3 regions of the Duganella sp. HH101 genome follow, and region 2 is predicted to be linked to each of the others. Evidence: predicted binding sites of a transcription regulator. Region 2 holds the regulator's gene; each other region holds the start of a gene.
The links. The regulator FNR, encoded in region 2, switches genes on or off when oxygen is low (the NO sensors DNR and NnrR bind a similar motif). The targets are predictions, from matches to a motif close to TTGATNNNNATCAA.
Positions count from the first base shown of each region.

Region 1: the regulator FNR is predicted to act here: its motif matches at 2,959-2,972, upstream of DUGA2_RS02000 (XrtA system polysaccharide chain length determinant).
Region 3: the regulator FNR is predicted to act here: its motif matches at 1,543-1,556, upstream of cqsA (alpha-hydroxyketone-type quorum-sensing autoinducer synthase).

Region 1 is NZ_LRON01000001.1:537,364-541,610, forward strand. It holds gene DUGA2_RS01980 (hypothetical protein) at 1-707, shown strand, start outside; gene DUGA2_RS01985 (serine protease) at 674-1,429, shown strand; gene DUGA2_RS01990 (long-chain N-acyl amino acid synthase) at 1,432-2,184, opposite strand; gene DUGA2_RS01995 (XrtA/PEP-CTERM system exopolysaccharide export protein) at 2,295-2,900, opposite strand; gene DUGA2_RS02000 (XrtA system polysaccharide chain length determinant) at 3,058-4,247, shown strand, end outside.
Region 2 is NZ_LRON01000003.1:261,603-265,849, reverse strand. It holds gene DUGA2_RS06330 (response regulator) at 1-25, opposite strand, end outside; gene DUGA2_RS06325 (alpha/beta fold hydrolase) at 118-864, opposite strand; gene DUGA2_RS06320 (DUF2892 domain-containing protein) at 1,063-1,293, shown strand; gene DUGA2_RS06315 (RNA polymerase sigma factor) at 1,290-1,808, shown strand; gene fnr (fumarate/nitrate reduction transcriptional regulator Fnr) at 1,855-2,613, shown strand; gene DUGA2_RS06305 (FixH family protein) at 2,614-3,138, opposite strand; gene ccoG (cytochrome c oxidase accessory protein CcoG) at 3,149-4,247, opposite strand, start outside.
Region 3 is NZ_LRON01000005.1:317,431-321,677, reverse strand. It holds gene DUGA2_RS10990 (group II truncated hemoglobin) at 1-99, opposite strand, end outside; gene cqsA (alpha-hydroxyketone-type quorum-sensing autoinducer synthase) at 133-1,392, opposite strand; gene DUGA2_RS10980 (HAMP domain-containing sensor histidine kinase) at 1,564-2,844, shown strand; gene DUGA2_RS10975 (response regulator) at 2,848-3,858, shown strand; gene DUGA2_RS10970 (ABC transporter permease) at 3,862-4,247, opposite strand, start outside.

The DNA of each region.
Region 1 (4,247 bases), on a different contig from region 2:
TGCTGCACATCGTTCCCTTGCAGCCGGAGACCGCCTATGTACTGGCCCTGGATGCGCGCAACAGCGGCCCACCGGCCTTTCTGCACGTGAATTTATGCGAGCGGCAACTACTGTACCCGCAGGGATGCATTGCCCTTCCATTGCGTCAAATTTTGCGCGCTCCCAATTGGCAGCGGCTGCAGTTTCCACTGTCGTCCGGCCTGCTCGGCTCATCGGAACGGCCCGTGCAACTGGAGATATCCGTGGAGGGCGAACATGCCGCCCTGGATATCGACAACGTCAGTCTGCGCGTATCAATCGATCAGCAAGAGCTGGTGCGCAATGGCGGTTTTTCAGACGTCAATGACTACTGGTTTTTCAGCAGCGATCGTCACCACCTTCCTTGGCACGTCAAGAACCTCGGCTTGAACCTGTATGTCGAAATGGGCTGGCCGGGCTTGCTGGCGTATGCCGGCCTGCTCTGCAGCGCCGGCGCCGAGCTAGTGCGGCGGGCGCAAGACACCGCCGAGCGGGCCGAAGCCACCGCCTTCCTTGCCGCGCTGGTGGCGCTGCAGACAGTCGGCCTGTTCGACAGCCTGTTCGACGTGCCCCGCATCACCTTGCTTTTCATGCTGCTGCTGTGCGCCGCCGCCTTGCGGCCGGCTCATCCAACCTCTTCCATCGTGAGCTCCCCATGCCAAGACCGCGCCCCTTTTCCCTGCTGTTAGCGCTGAGCCTGCTTCTGCCGGCATCCGCAGACGAACTCAGCCGCACCATCGGCCTGGTCAAACCATCCGTCGTTGGCATCGGCAGCTTCCAGAAAACCCGCAGCCCCGCCTTGTCCTTCATCGGCTCCGGCTTCGTCATCGAAGACGGCTTGACCATCGTCACTGCCGCCCACGTCGTCAACGAACTGCTGCGAACGGACCTGGGCGACGCGATGGGCGTGCTGGTGCGCGACGGCGACAGCGCACAGTTCCGCGCTGCCACCGTCGCGATGATCGACAAGGAACATGACCTCGCCCGCCTGCGCGTGCGCGGCACGCCGCTTCCCGCCCTCAAGCTGGGCAACTCGGCCACAGTCCAGGAGGGGAAGTCCCTGGCCTTCATGGGCTTTCCGCTTGGCATGGTCCTCGGGCTGCGCCAAGTCACGCACCGGTGCACGGTATCCGCGATCACTCCGGTGGCCACGCCCTCGTCCAGCTCAAGCAAGCTCGACGCTAAAGTGCTGAACCAATTGCAGAAATCGTCCTATGTCGTGTTCCAGCTCGATGGCACCGCGTATCCTGGCAACAGCGGCAGCCCGCTGTTCGACCCCGACACGGGTGAAGTCATCGGCGTGGTCAATATGGTGTTCGTCAAGGGCGTCAAGGAGACGGCCATCAGCGCGCCCAGCGGCATCGCCTACGCCATCCCCGCCAGCTTCCTTGCGCCGGCCACAGAGAAGTAGGCTCAGGACTTACCCGCGATCAGGCGCCCTGTGATACCGGGCTCGTCCCAGGTCGGGAAGAAGTACGGATAAAAGGAACGCTCGGTGGTCTGCTGCTCCATCAGCCCGCCAAACTGGCGGATCTGCTCCCCCATATACTCCAGCTCCAGACGCAACAGCACGGCCGGTGCGCCCACCCGCGTGCACGGACGCTCGCCGCCGAAGTCGCGGAAACCGAGCATGCGCTTGTAGAACATCACATGGCGCGGATTCACCTCGATCACGTAATCGGTGTAGCCGTGGATGTTGCGCGCATAGATGTAGGAGATGTGGATCAGCGCGGCGAACACGCGCTTGGACACGCCCTTGTCGATCGCCAGCTTCGAAGGCTCGCACAGGCGGCGCTGCTGCTCGCGCAGTTCGTCCAGCTTGTCGCGGAAATTTTCATCGGCCGGCAGGCCGATTTCGTCGTTGTCCAGGCACAGGGACATCGTTCCCACCGTCTGGCCGCCAGTCTCGGCGAACAGCGTGATCTTGTTCGGCGCATGAATGGCGTTGGGATCGACCGAGTAACCTCGCCATCCGTACATCTTCTTGAGCAACAAGCTAGCCGCTTCGCGGCGGCCCTGCGAGTTGGCCATGCGGATATGGAAGATCTGTTGGTCTAAGGTATGGTCCAATTCCTGATTGGCTACGCCTTCGCCGACCACGAGGTCGCGCAGGCCTGGACCGGCTTCAAAAGAAACTATTGCGTCGTCATATTGCACGGTTGGCATCCTGTCAGGTCTGTCGGCCAGCTGCCGAAAACGGACAAACTGGGCTCATGCTCTTCAGACCTGCCTTTTGGATGAAAAGTTCCCCAACAATCAAAATATTTTTGTTCGTTTCAGAACCAGCCTTCCGGGATCACCAGCACGTCGCCCGGCAGCACCGCAACATTGGCAGAAATATCGCCATCGCGCAACAGGTCCTGCAGCCGCACCGGTATGCTTTGCCGCGCGCCGTTCACGGTGCGGATGATGTTGGCCTTGTTGCCCGAGGCGAAATCCGTGATGCCGCCCACCGCGATCAGCACATCCATCAGCGACATGCCTTGCCGGTAAGGCAGCGCCTGCGGCTTGGCCGCCTGGCCGATGACCCGGATCTGCTGGTTGTACGGGCCGACGAAGCTGGTGACGATGACCGTCGCCATCGGTTGCTGTATGTATTTTTCCAGCGCCTTCTCGACATCGCGCGCCAACTGCGTGGACGTCTTGCCGGCCGCCTGCAGGTCCTCGACCAGCGGCGTGGTGATCTTCCCGTCCGGCCTGACGGGCACGCTGGCCGAGACCTCGGGATTGCGCCAGACATTGATGCTGATGACGTCGCCGGCGCCGATCAGATAGTCGCCCTGCGGAGCCACCGCTTCTTCAGGCAGCAGCACGGCGCGGTGCGCACATCCGGCCAGCAGCACCAGCCCGGCCGACAAGGCCATACGCAGAATAGGATGCATGTCGTCTCCCGCTTGAATAGTCTGGCTTCCATGATTCAGAAAAGCCGCCCGCCTCTGCTTGATCTGTCTCAACTACTGCCCAGTTAAGAAAAATCCGCATTGTTCGAGCCATATAATTTAGCTTCACTTACCCCCAGACCAGCGGAGAAACCGTGCCATGGAGCAGATGATTAGCCAGTTGTTAATCAGCATGCAGGGGATATGGAAATATCGATGGCACGCGATCGCCGTCATGTGGCTGGTTGCCGTCGCCGGCTGGGCCAAGGTCGCCACGCTGCCCGACGATTACCAGACCTCGGCGCGGGTGTTTGTCGATACCCAGAGCATCCTGAAGCCGCTGCTGTCCGGCATGACCAGCGTGCCCAACGTCGAGCAGCAAGTCTCCATCATGAGCCGCACCCTGCTGAGCCGTCCCAACGTCGAACGCGTGATGCGCATGGTGGACCTGGATTTGAACGCCAAGACCCCGCGCGATCACGAGCAGCAACTGGACGAGTTGATGAGCAAGATTAAGATCGGCGGCACCGGCACTTACGACATCTACACCATCACCTACAACAACCGCAATCCCAAACTGGTGCGCGACGTCGTGCAATCGCTGCTGACCATATTTGTCGAAGGCAGTTTCAAGGGCAAGAACGGTGAAACCAAGAAAGCCGTGCAATTCATCGACGACCAGATCAAGGCCTACGAAGACAAGCTGATCGCAGCGGAAAACTCGGTCAAGGAGTTCAAGCTCAAGAACAACGGCCTGCTGCCCCGCCAGGGCGTGGACTACAGCAATCAGCTGATGCAGTCGTCCGACGCGCTCAATACCGCCAAGCTGGAGCTGGTTGAGGCCGAACAGGCGCGCAACGCCATCCGCAGCCAGGTCAGCGGCGACGAACCGGTGCTGGGCGCCGACCTGAATCCGGCCAGCATCGACAACCCCGAGCTGGACAGCCGTATCTCCGCGCTGAACAAAAACCTCGACACCCTGCGCATGCAGTACACCGAGCTGCATCCGGACATCGTCGCCGCCAAGCGGCTCGTGGCCCAGCTGGAAGCGCGCAAGGTCGAGGAAAGCAAACTCAAGCCCGCCGGCGATCTGGGCAAGAACTACAGCCCCATGTTGCAACAGCTCAAGGTGGCGCAGACCGAGGCCGACGCCAAGGTCGCGGCCATCAGCGCCCGCGTGCAGGAGTACGCGGCCCGCCATCAGCGCCTGCTGGCGCAGGCCAACGCCGTGCCGGAAGTCGAGTCCGAGCTGGCCCAGCTGAACCGCGACTACCTGATCAACAAGGACAACTACGAAAAACTGATCGGCCGGCGCGAGGCCGCCAAGCTGTCCGGCGAACTGAGCTCCGC
Region 2 (4,247 bases):
TTGCCTTGATGCCAAGTGACTTCATTTCATCCTTAGTAGGCGAGGCCGGGCGGGATTGGAAAAAAATATGAAAATGCCAGCAAATTCTCCTATCAAAGCCCGGCCTTGGCAACAGGATTAACGCTGGGCGGCGGCGATGATCACCTCGGCGACCTTGGCCGGCTGCGAAACCATGGGCACATGGCTGGTTTTCAGCGTGACGGTGGTGGCGTTGAGCTTCCTGGCGAAGGCTTGCTGCAGCGCCGGCGCGATCATGCGGTCGTTGGCGGCGGCGATGTAGTAGTTGGGCTTGGTTTTCCACGCGGCCACGGTGGTGGCGTCGCCGAAGGCCTTGGCGTTGATCGGGCCCTGGGTGGCGGCGATCAGCGCGGCGGTGGCCGGCGGCACGTCCTGGGCGAAGTTCTTGGCGACCGAGTCGGCAGGAAGCCACAGGTAGCCGGCGGCGTCGGCCTGCAGGGTGGCGATGCCGGGCGGCACGGCGTAGTCCTTGCCCAGGTTGGCGGTGGCCTCGCCTTCGGACGGCGCGAACGCGGCCACATAGACCAGGGCCTTGATTTTATCGCTGGTGCCGGCCTGGGTGATGACGGTGCCGCCCCACGAGTGGCCGACCAGCACCACCTTGCCGGTTTGCGCATCGACCACGCGCTGGGTGGCGGCGACGTCGTCGGCCAGCGAGCTCAATGGGTTCTGCACGGCCACCACTTTCAAGCCCTTGGCCTGCAGCAGCGGAATGACCTTGTCCCAGCTGGAACCATCGGCGAACGCGCCGTGGACCAGGACGACGGTGGTGTCGGCGGCCGGGGCGGCGGCCTGGGCGGCGAATGCGGAAGCCAGCAGTGCGGTAGCGATCAGGGTGCGTTTCATGATGTTTTCTTTCAGTTGGGTAGTTGGCGATCAAATAGTGTGCTACTTGATGTGTTGAACTATAGCTCGCAATTTAATCGCGTGCAAGATAAAAATTCTAAATATTTTGTGATAATTCATCCGCAGCGCGAATCCAAACCGCGCCGGCCGCCCTCTTAGCAGCCGAGGGACTTCCTCTGCGACGAATTGGAGTGCACTATGTTCTATGTGAAAAATGTACCAAACTGGGAGCGCGCGCTGCGCGTGGTGGCCGGCCTGATCGCCGTCTGGATAGGCATAGTCGTGCTGGGCGGCATGTGGGGCATGGCGCTGGCGGCGTCGGCGGCGGGCATCGTCGGCTCCGGCCTGTTCGGCTTTTGCCCGATGTGCGCGCTGGTCGGCCGCCGGCTGGACAAGGCGCAGGCTGCCCAACATAACGGAAATCCATGACACTGGCGGCACACCATCTCCCCGTGCTGGACGCCGCCCACCGCGGCGATCCGGCGGCGCTGGCGCAGCTGCTGCGGCTGTGCCAGCCCGACATCCGCCGCTACGCCCAGCGCAACTGCCTGATCGGCGACGTCGACGACGCCGTGCAGGAAGCCTTGCTGGTGCTGTCGCGGCGGCTGTCGTCGGTGCGCCTGCTGGCGGCGTTTTCCGGCTGGCTGTTCCAGGTCGTCAAGCGCGAGTGCCACCGCCTCGGCCGCATGGCGCTGGGCCACGATCCGTGGGACGACGAGCGCGCCGAGCAGTGGCTGGCCAGCCAAGACACGGCCGGCCTGCGGCTGGAGCTGGTCAACGCGCTGGAATCGCTGCCGGCCGATTATCTGCAGGTGGTGCTGCTGCGCGACTTCGCCGAGCTGTCGATCGCCGAAATCGCCGCCGAAGTGGGCGACAGCAGCGCGGCGGTCAAGAGCCGCTTGCATCGTGCAAGGAAAATGGCGCGCGAATACTTGATCGGATGACTGCGGCATCGACCACAGATGACGACAAATGGTCTACACTGGCTGCATGATACGAGAACTTCCAGAGCTGGTCCTGCCCAGCGCCACCATCGAGATCCTCAAGGCCAGTTGTGCGACCTGCAGCATGCACCAACTGTGTTTGCCCATGGGGCTGGACAACAACGATATGGACCGGCTCGACCAGATCATAGGCCGCCGGCGTAAAGTGGCGCGCGGCGCCACGCTGTTCCGCATCGGCGATCCCTTCCAGAGCCTGTTTGCGATACGCCTGGGCCATTTCAAGACCTACCAGGTCAACCGCGAGGGCGCCGAACAGATCACCGGCTTCCAGATGGCCGGCGAACTGCTGGGCATGGACGCCATCAGCACCGACCTGCACCATTGCACCGCCGTGGCGCTGGAAGACAGCGAGGTGTGCGAGATTCCATTCGGCAGCCTGCAACAACTGCTGGCCGATATGCCGACGCTGCTGCGCCACTTCCACCGCATGATGAGCCAGGAAATCACGCGCGAGCAAAGCGTGATGCTGTTGCTGGGGAATATGCAGGCGACCCAGCGTTTTGCCGCCTTCCTGATCAACCTGTCGTCGCGCTACGAGGCGCGCGGCTACTCGCCCAACACCTTCCAGCTGCGCATGTCGCGCGAGGAAATCGGCAACTACCTGGGGCTGACGATCGAGAGCATCAGCCGCCTGCTGTCCAAGTTCAAGAAGGAAAGCCTGCTGCGCGTGAGCAACCGCGAAATCGAATTGCTCGACGTGCCGACGCTGAAAGCCATCACCGCCGGCATGCAGACCTGCGCCTGATTAGTTGTCGGCCTGCAGCGTCACTTGGCGCTGCGCCGGCCAGGTCCACGCGCCGGCCAGCCGCCAGTCGCGCTGCTCGCCCTCCACCAGCACCACCCAGCGGCTGCGCTCCAGCATCGGCAGATTGATCTGGAACGCGCCGAACTCGTCCGGCTGCACCACCAGCTGGATATCCTTCTCCGGCAGCGTCGCATGCGACAGGTGGACGAACAGCCGCTCGCTCCGGCCCTGGTCGCTGCTATTGCGCCGCAGCTGGCCGTTCAGCGTGCCGGTGGTGGCGTCGTAGCCCAGCGACATCGACAGGCCCAGCGTCGAGGCCAGGCGGTCGCGCCGCAAGTCCTGGTTGATGGCCTTGCCCTGCTTGTAGTAGTCGCCCACCACCAGCGCGTCCTGCTGCGACCAGGCCAGGTAGCCGGTATAGCTGCCGGCCACCACCACCACGGCCGGGCCGAGCATCAGCAGCCACGGCCAGCGCTGCTTCCACCACGGCGTCGCCGGCGCTTGCGCCATCATCGATACGCTCATCTTGCTCTCCTTAGCGCGGCACGAAAAATACCGCGTGTTCCTTCACATGCAGCGACGGCTGGTCGACTGCGGTCAGTTCGATTTCGATCTTGTTCGAGCCCGGCTGGCCGGCGCCGTGCTCGGTGCGCAGGCGGATCGGATAGGCCTTGGTCTCGGTGCCTTCCACCCGCACCTCTTCCGGCGTCACCTGCGACAGCGTGGGCAGGCCGCCGACGCGGATGCGGTAGGTGTGCGCCTGCTCGGTCGTGTTCATGATCTGCAGGCGGTAGACGTTTTCGATCATGCCCTCCTCGACCTCGCGCCCCATGGCGCCGCGGTCGCGTATCACGTCCAGCTTGAGCGGCGTGCGCAGCCACAGCGCGATGCCGACCGCCGCCACGATCAGCGCCAGGATGCCGGCGTAGATCTTCACCCGCGGCCGCAGCGTGCGCTGGCGGATCTCGGTCGGCGTGTAGTGCATCAGCAGCGCCCGCTCGGTGCTGTAGCGTATCAGGCCGCGCGGCTGGCCGATCTTGTCCATCACGCCGTTGCAGGCGTCGACGCAGGCGGCGCAGCCGATGCACTCGTACTGCAAGCCCTTGCGGATATCGATGCCGGTCGGGCACACCTGCACGCACAGGCTGCAGTCGATGCACGAGCCGCCGTTGACTACATCGCGCTTGTTGAGCGGCGCGCGCGGTTCGCCGCGTTCGCCGTCGTAGGTGATGATCAGCGTGTCGCGGTCGAACATCGAGCTCTGGAAGCGGGCGTACGGGCACATGTACTTGCACACCTGCTCGCGCAGCCAGCCGGCGTTGCCGTAGGTGGCCAGGCTGTAGAACACCACCCAGAACCATTCCCACGGGCCGAAGCTCAAGGTCAGCACCTCGTTGCCCAGCAGCTTGATCGGCGTGAAGTAGCCGACGAAGGTGAAGCCGGTCCACAGCGCCACCGCGCCCCAGGCCAGGTGCTTGGCGCTTTTCTTGCCGAACTTGGCGGCCGACATCGGCTGCCGGTCCAGCGCCATGCGGGCGCTGCGCTTGCCTTCGATCTTGCGTTCTATCCACAGGAAGATTTCGGTGTACACCGTTTGCGGACAGGCGAAGCCGCACCACACCCGCCCCGCCACC
Region 3 (4,247 bases), on a different contig from region 2:
CAGTTCCATCAGATCATAAAAACGGTCGACCATCTCGCGCACGCGCGATTCGCCGCCGATCACTTCATAGAGAGTTTTGGATTCAGTCATAACCTCCATGATAGCGTACCGGGCGGCGAAACGAAGGCCGCCTTACACCAGTGCCAGCCGGCGCAGGCGCCGCGTCGACGACCAGTTCTCCAGGTCGGCCTCGACGCGGATGTCGTCGCAGGCCTGGATGATGCGCGACAGCTGCGCGCGGTCCAGGCCCGCGTTGAGCGTCAGCCGCACCAGCGAGCGGTTCTTCGGCGTGGCCGGCGCGCAGAACATGGCGCCGTAGATGCCGTGCCGCTCCAGCAGCTTGCGCAGCGCCAGCGTCTTCGGTTCCGGGCCGGGCTCCAGCGCGATGATCTGCTCGCTGCCGTCGCTGACGTTGTAGCCCAGCGCGCTCAACTCCTCGCGCACCTCCAGCGCATGGGCGCGCAGCGCGGCGCGGCGGTCGTCGGCGGCGGCGACGAAATCGATGGCGGCGTCGAACCACGCCAGCTCATGCCCCAGCAGGCAGGAACTGAAGATCGCCGGACGCGACTCGGACAGGAAGTAGCCCTTGAATTTGCTGGAACAGGTGATGAAGCCGGCGCGGCCGGCAAACGCCTTCGCCAGCGAGGCCGTGCGGAAGTGCACGCGCTCGCTCAAGCCCAGGCCGGCCACCAGCCCCGCGCCGCGCGAGCCGTGCGTGCCCAGCGAATGCGATTCATCGACGATCAGCAGGCAGCCGCTGCGCTCGGCGATTTCCACCAGCTCCCGCAACGGCGCCACGCTGCCGTTGGTGCTGTACAGCGCGTCGACCACGATCAGGCCGCGCCCATGGCGCGCCAGCTGCTTCTGCAAATGCTCGATATCGTTGTGCAGGAAGGGCAGCGGCGTCGCCCCGGCCGACTGCACGCCCTCCCACAGCGAGGCATGGGCCTGCATGTCCAGGTAGACCGGGATGCCGGGCCCCGCCAGCGTCTGCACCAGGCCGACGTTGGCGGCCCAGCCGGACTGCGCCATGATGCCGTCCTGCGCGCCCATGAACTGCGCGAACTTGCGTTCCAGCCGGTGCTGCGCGCTGCCCTCCTGCAGATACACGGCCGACATCAGCAGCTCGCCCTGGCTGTGCGCCAGCGCCGCCATCTGCGCCCCCATCAGCGCCGGTTCGCCGGCCAGGCACAGGTAGTCGTTCCCGGCCAGGAACACGGCGCCGGCCGGGGTCGGTTGCCAGGCGTGCGGATGCTCGCCGCCCAGCAGTTGTTCGATGCGGACGATGTAGTGCTCGTCCATGCGGCGGGTCACAAAATCGGGCATGTGCTGCTCAGCCGGCGAGGAAAAAACCTGGGCGTGTACATGATCTTGAGCAATCGCGTTGGCCATTTTCAGACTCCTTTGGTAGTTTTGGAAAAGGTTGTTTTTTTATGATTCCCATACCAACCTTGAGGCCAAAAAAACAAGAAGTGATTGACGCTGATCAATTATTGAATTGATATGCCGGATCGCGTTGTAATTTAAGGCGATCATGGCAACTTGATAAAAGTCAATCCGCCCATGAAGCATCCCCTCCCAGAACGATGGAAACGCTGGCAGCACGGACTGGTCCAGTCGCTGTTGCACTACCATGGCCGCGAGGACCATGCGACGGTGCGCGTGCTGCTGCTGGCGAGCATCGGCACGGTGGGCATGCCGCTGTACTACGTGATCTGGCAGCACTTCTTCCCGCAGGAGTACGAAACCCTGCCGCTGCGCCTGCTCGGCATCCTGCTGTGCGCGCTGGGCCTGTTCGCGCGCCAGTTCAGCCGCCGCATGCTGAACCTCTACCTGCTGGTCACGCTCAGCTATATTTTCCCGTTCTTCTTCACCTTCATGTTCCTGATGAACCACGCTTCCGGCGTGTGGGGCGAGTCGCTGCTGATCGGACTGGTGGTGCTGTTCCACTTCGACACCGGCCTGGCCATCACCGCCTACCTGGCCGGCACCGCCGCCGCCTGCGCCGCGGCGGCAGCGCTGGGCGAAGGCGCGACGCTGCTGAGCCGGCCGGTATTGCAGCAGGTGCCAATCCACTGGTTCACCATCGCCGTGCTGTCGGCGGCCAAGATCAGCCGCCATGTGCTGGCGCAGGAAAAGCTGGCCGGCCTGGGCGCCGGGCTGGCCACCGTGGCGCACGAGCTGCGCACGCCGCTCACCAGCGTCGACGCCAATGTGCGCGGCCTGCTGCGCATGTACACCGACGCCGGCAGCCGCTCGCAGGAGGACCGGCTCAGCGCCGTCGACGCGCTGGCGCGCATCCAGTTCGAGGTGCGCCACATGAACCACATGATCGACCTGTTCCTGCTCAGCGCCACGGCGGTGCGGCAAAACCTGCGGCCGGTGGAGACGGTGTCGATGGAGGGCGTGGTCGAGGCGGTGCTCAAGCGCTATCCCTTCTCCAACGCCACGCAGCAAAAACTGGTGGCGCTGGAGGTGCGCCGCGACTTCAGCTTCGCCGGCCAGACCGAACTGTCGGTGGTGATCCTGCTGAATCTGCTGCGCAACGCGCTCAAGGCCGTGCAGCGCGCCGGCAAGGGCCGCGTGCGCATCGTGGTCGACGGCGCCCACCAGCCGCCCCGCCTGCTGTTCATCGACACCGCCTGCGGCATCCCGGCGCAGCAGATGCCGATGATCTTCCGCCGCTTCTACTCGCATCCGCCGCACAACGGCGCCGGCATCGGCCTGGCCTTGTGCGAAGAGATCATGCACGCCTGGAGCGCCACCATCCATTGCGTATCGCGCGAAGGCGCCTACGCCATTTTCATCCTTGAATTCCCCAAGCCACAGTCCATACCGAGGTGACACATGCATCTGCCCGTCTATTCCCACCCCACGCTGACCGTGCTGGTCGACGACAGCGACTCCTTCCTGCGCAGCCTGTCGTTCCAGCTCGATCCCATGCTGGCCAGCCAGACCTTCCACGACACCACCACGGCGCTGCAATGGTTGCGACAGGGACCGCCATCGGGCTGCGTGCCGCTGCACGTCAACTTCGACATGCACAACCTGCCGGCCGACCAGTGCAATGTGGCGCTGGACCTGGAACGCATCTACCGCATCGGCGAGCAGCGCCAGCGCTTCGCCACGCCGTCGGTGCTGGTGGTCGATTATTCGATGCCGCAGATGAACGGCCTGGAATTCTGCGCGGCGGTGGAGCACCTGCCCTGCAAGAAGATTTTGTTCACCGGCGCGGCCGACGAGAAGATCGCCGTCAGCGCCTTCAACCGCGGCCTGATCGACCGCTACATCAAGAAGAGCGACGACCATGCGCTCGACATCCTGGAGCTGGAGATCGCCGCGCTGCAGCGCGACTACTTCGACACCCAGTCGGAAACGCTGCGCGAGCTGGTGCTGCTACATAACTACAACTTCCTCGGCGACCCGGCGCTGGCGCGGCTGGTGCAGGAGCTCAGCGCCCGCATGGGTTTCGTCGAGCACTACATCTTCCCGAATCCGACCGGCATCCTGTTCCTCGACAAGCACGGCAAGGCCAGCCTGATGATGATAGAAACCGAACAAGGCATGTATGCGCAGTACGAGATCGCGCGCGACAGCGACGCGCCGCCGTCGCTGATGGACGCACTGCTGGAGCGGCGCGTGCTGCCGTTCTTCTCCGATCCGGACGGCGACGGCATGTACTCGCGCCGCGTCGGCGAGAACTGGCACCGCTACTGCGCGGCGCCGCAGATCTGCCAGGGCCGCGAGACCTACTACTGGGCGCTGTTCGACCTGCCGTCGCACTACTTCGACCAGCGCCCGTATTCCTACGCCGAGTTCCTCAAGGAGCGGGCGGCGCTGGACAGCATCGCCGCCTGATGCCTAAGCTTCTCGGAGTGTTTGCAGCGGCGGCTGGCGCAGCACGTTGCGCAGGCCCAGCCAACCGCCGGCGATGGCGCACAGCGCGCCCGCCACCAGCCCGACCAGCCACACGGCGGGACTGAAGCTCCAGGCGAACTTGAACTGGTAGGTGGCCAGCGCCCAGCCCATCGCCGCCGCGCCGCTGGCCGCCAGCACGCCGGACAAGGCGCCCACCAGAGAGAACTCGATCAGTTGCGCCTGCGACAGCTGCCTGCGCGTCGCGCCCAGCGCGCGCAGCAGGCCCGATTCGCGGGTGCGCTCGTCCTGCGATCCCATCAGCGCCGCGTACAGCACCAGCACGCCGGAGGCCAGCGTGAACACGAACAGGAATTCAACCGCCGTCACCA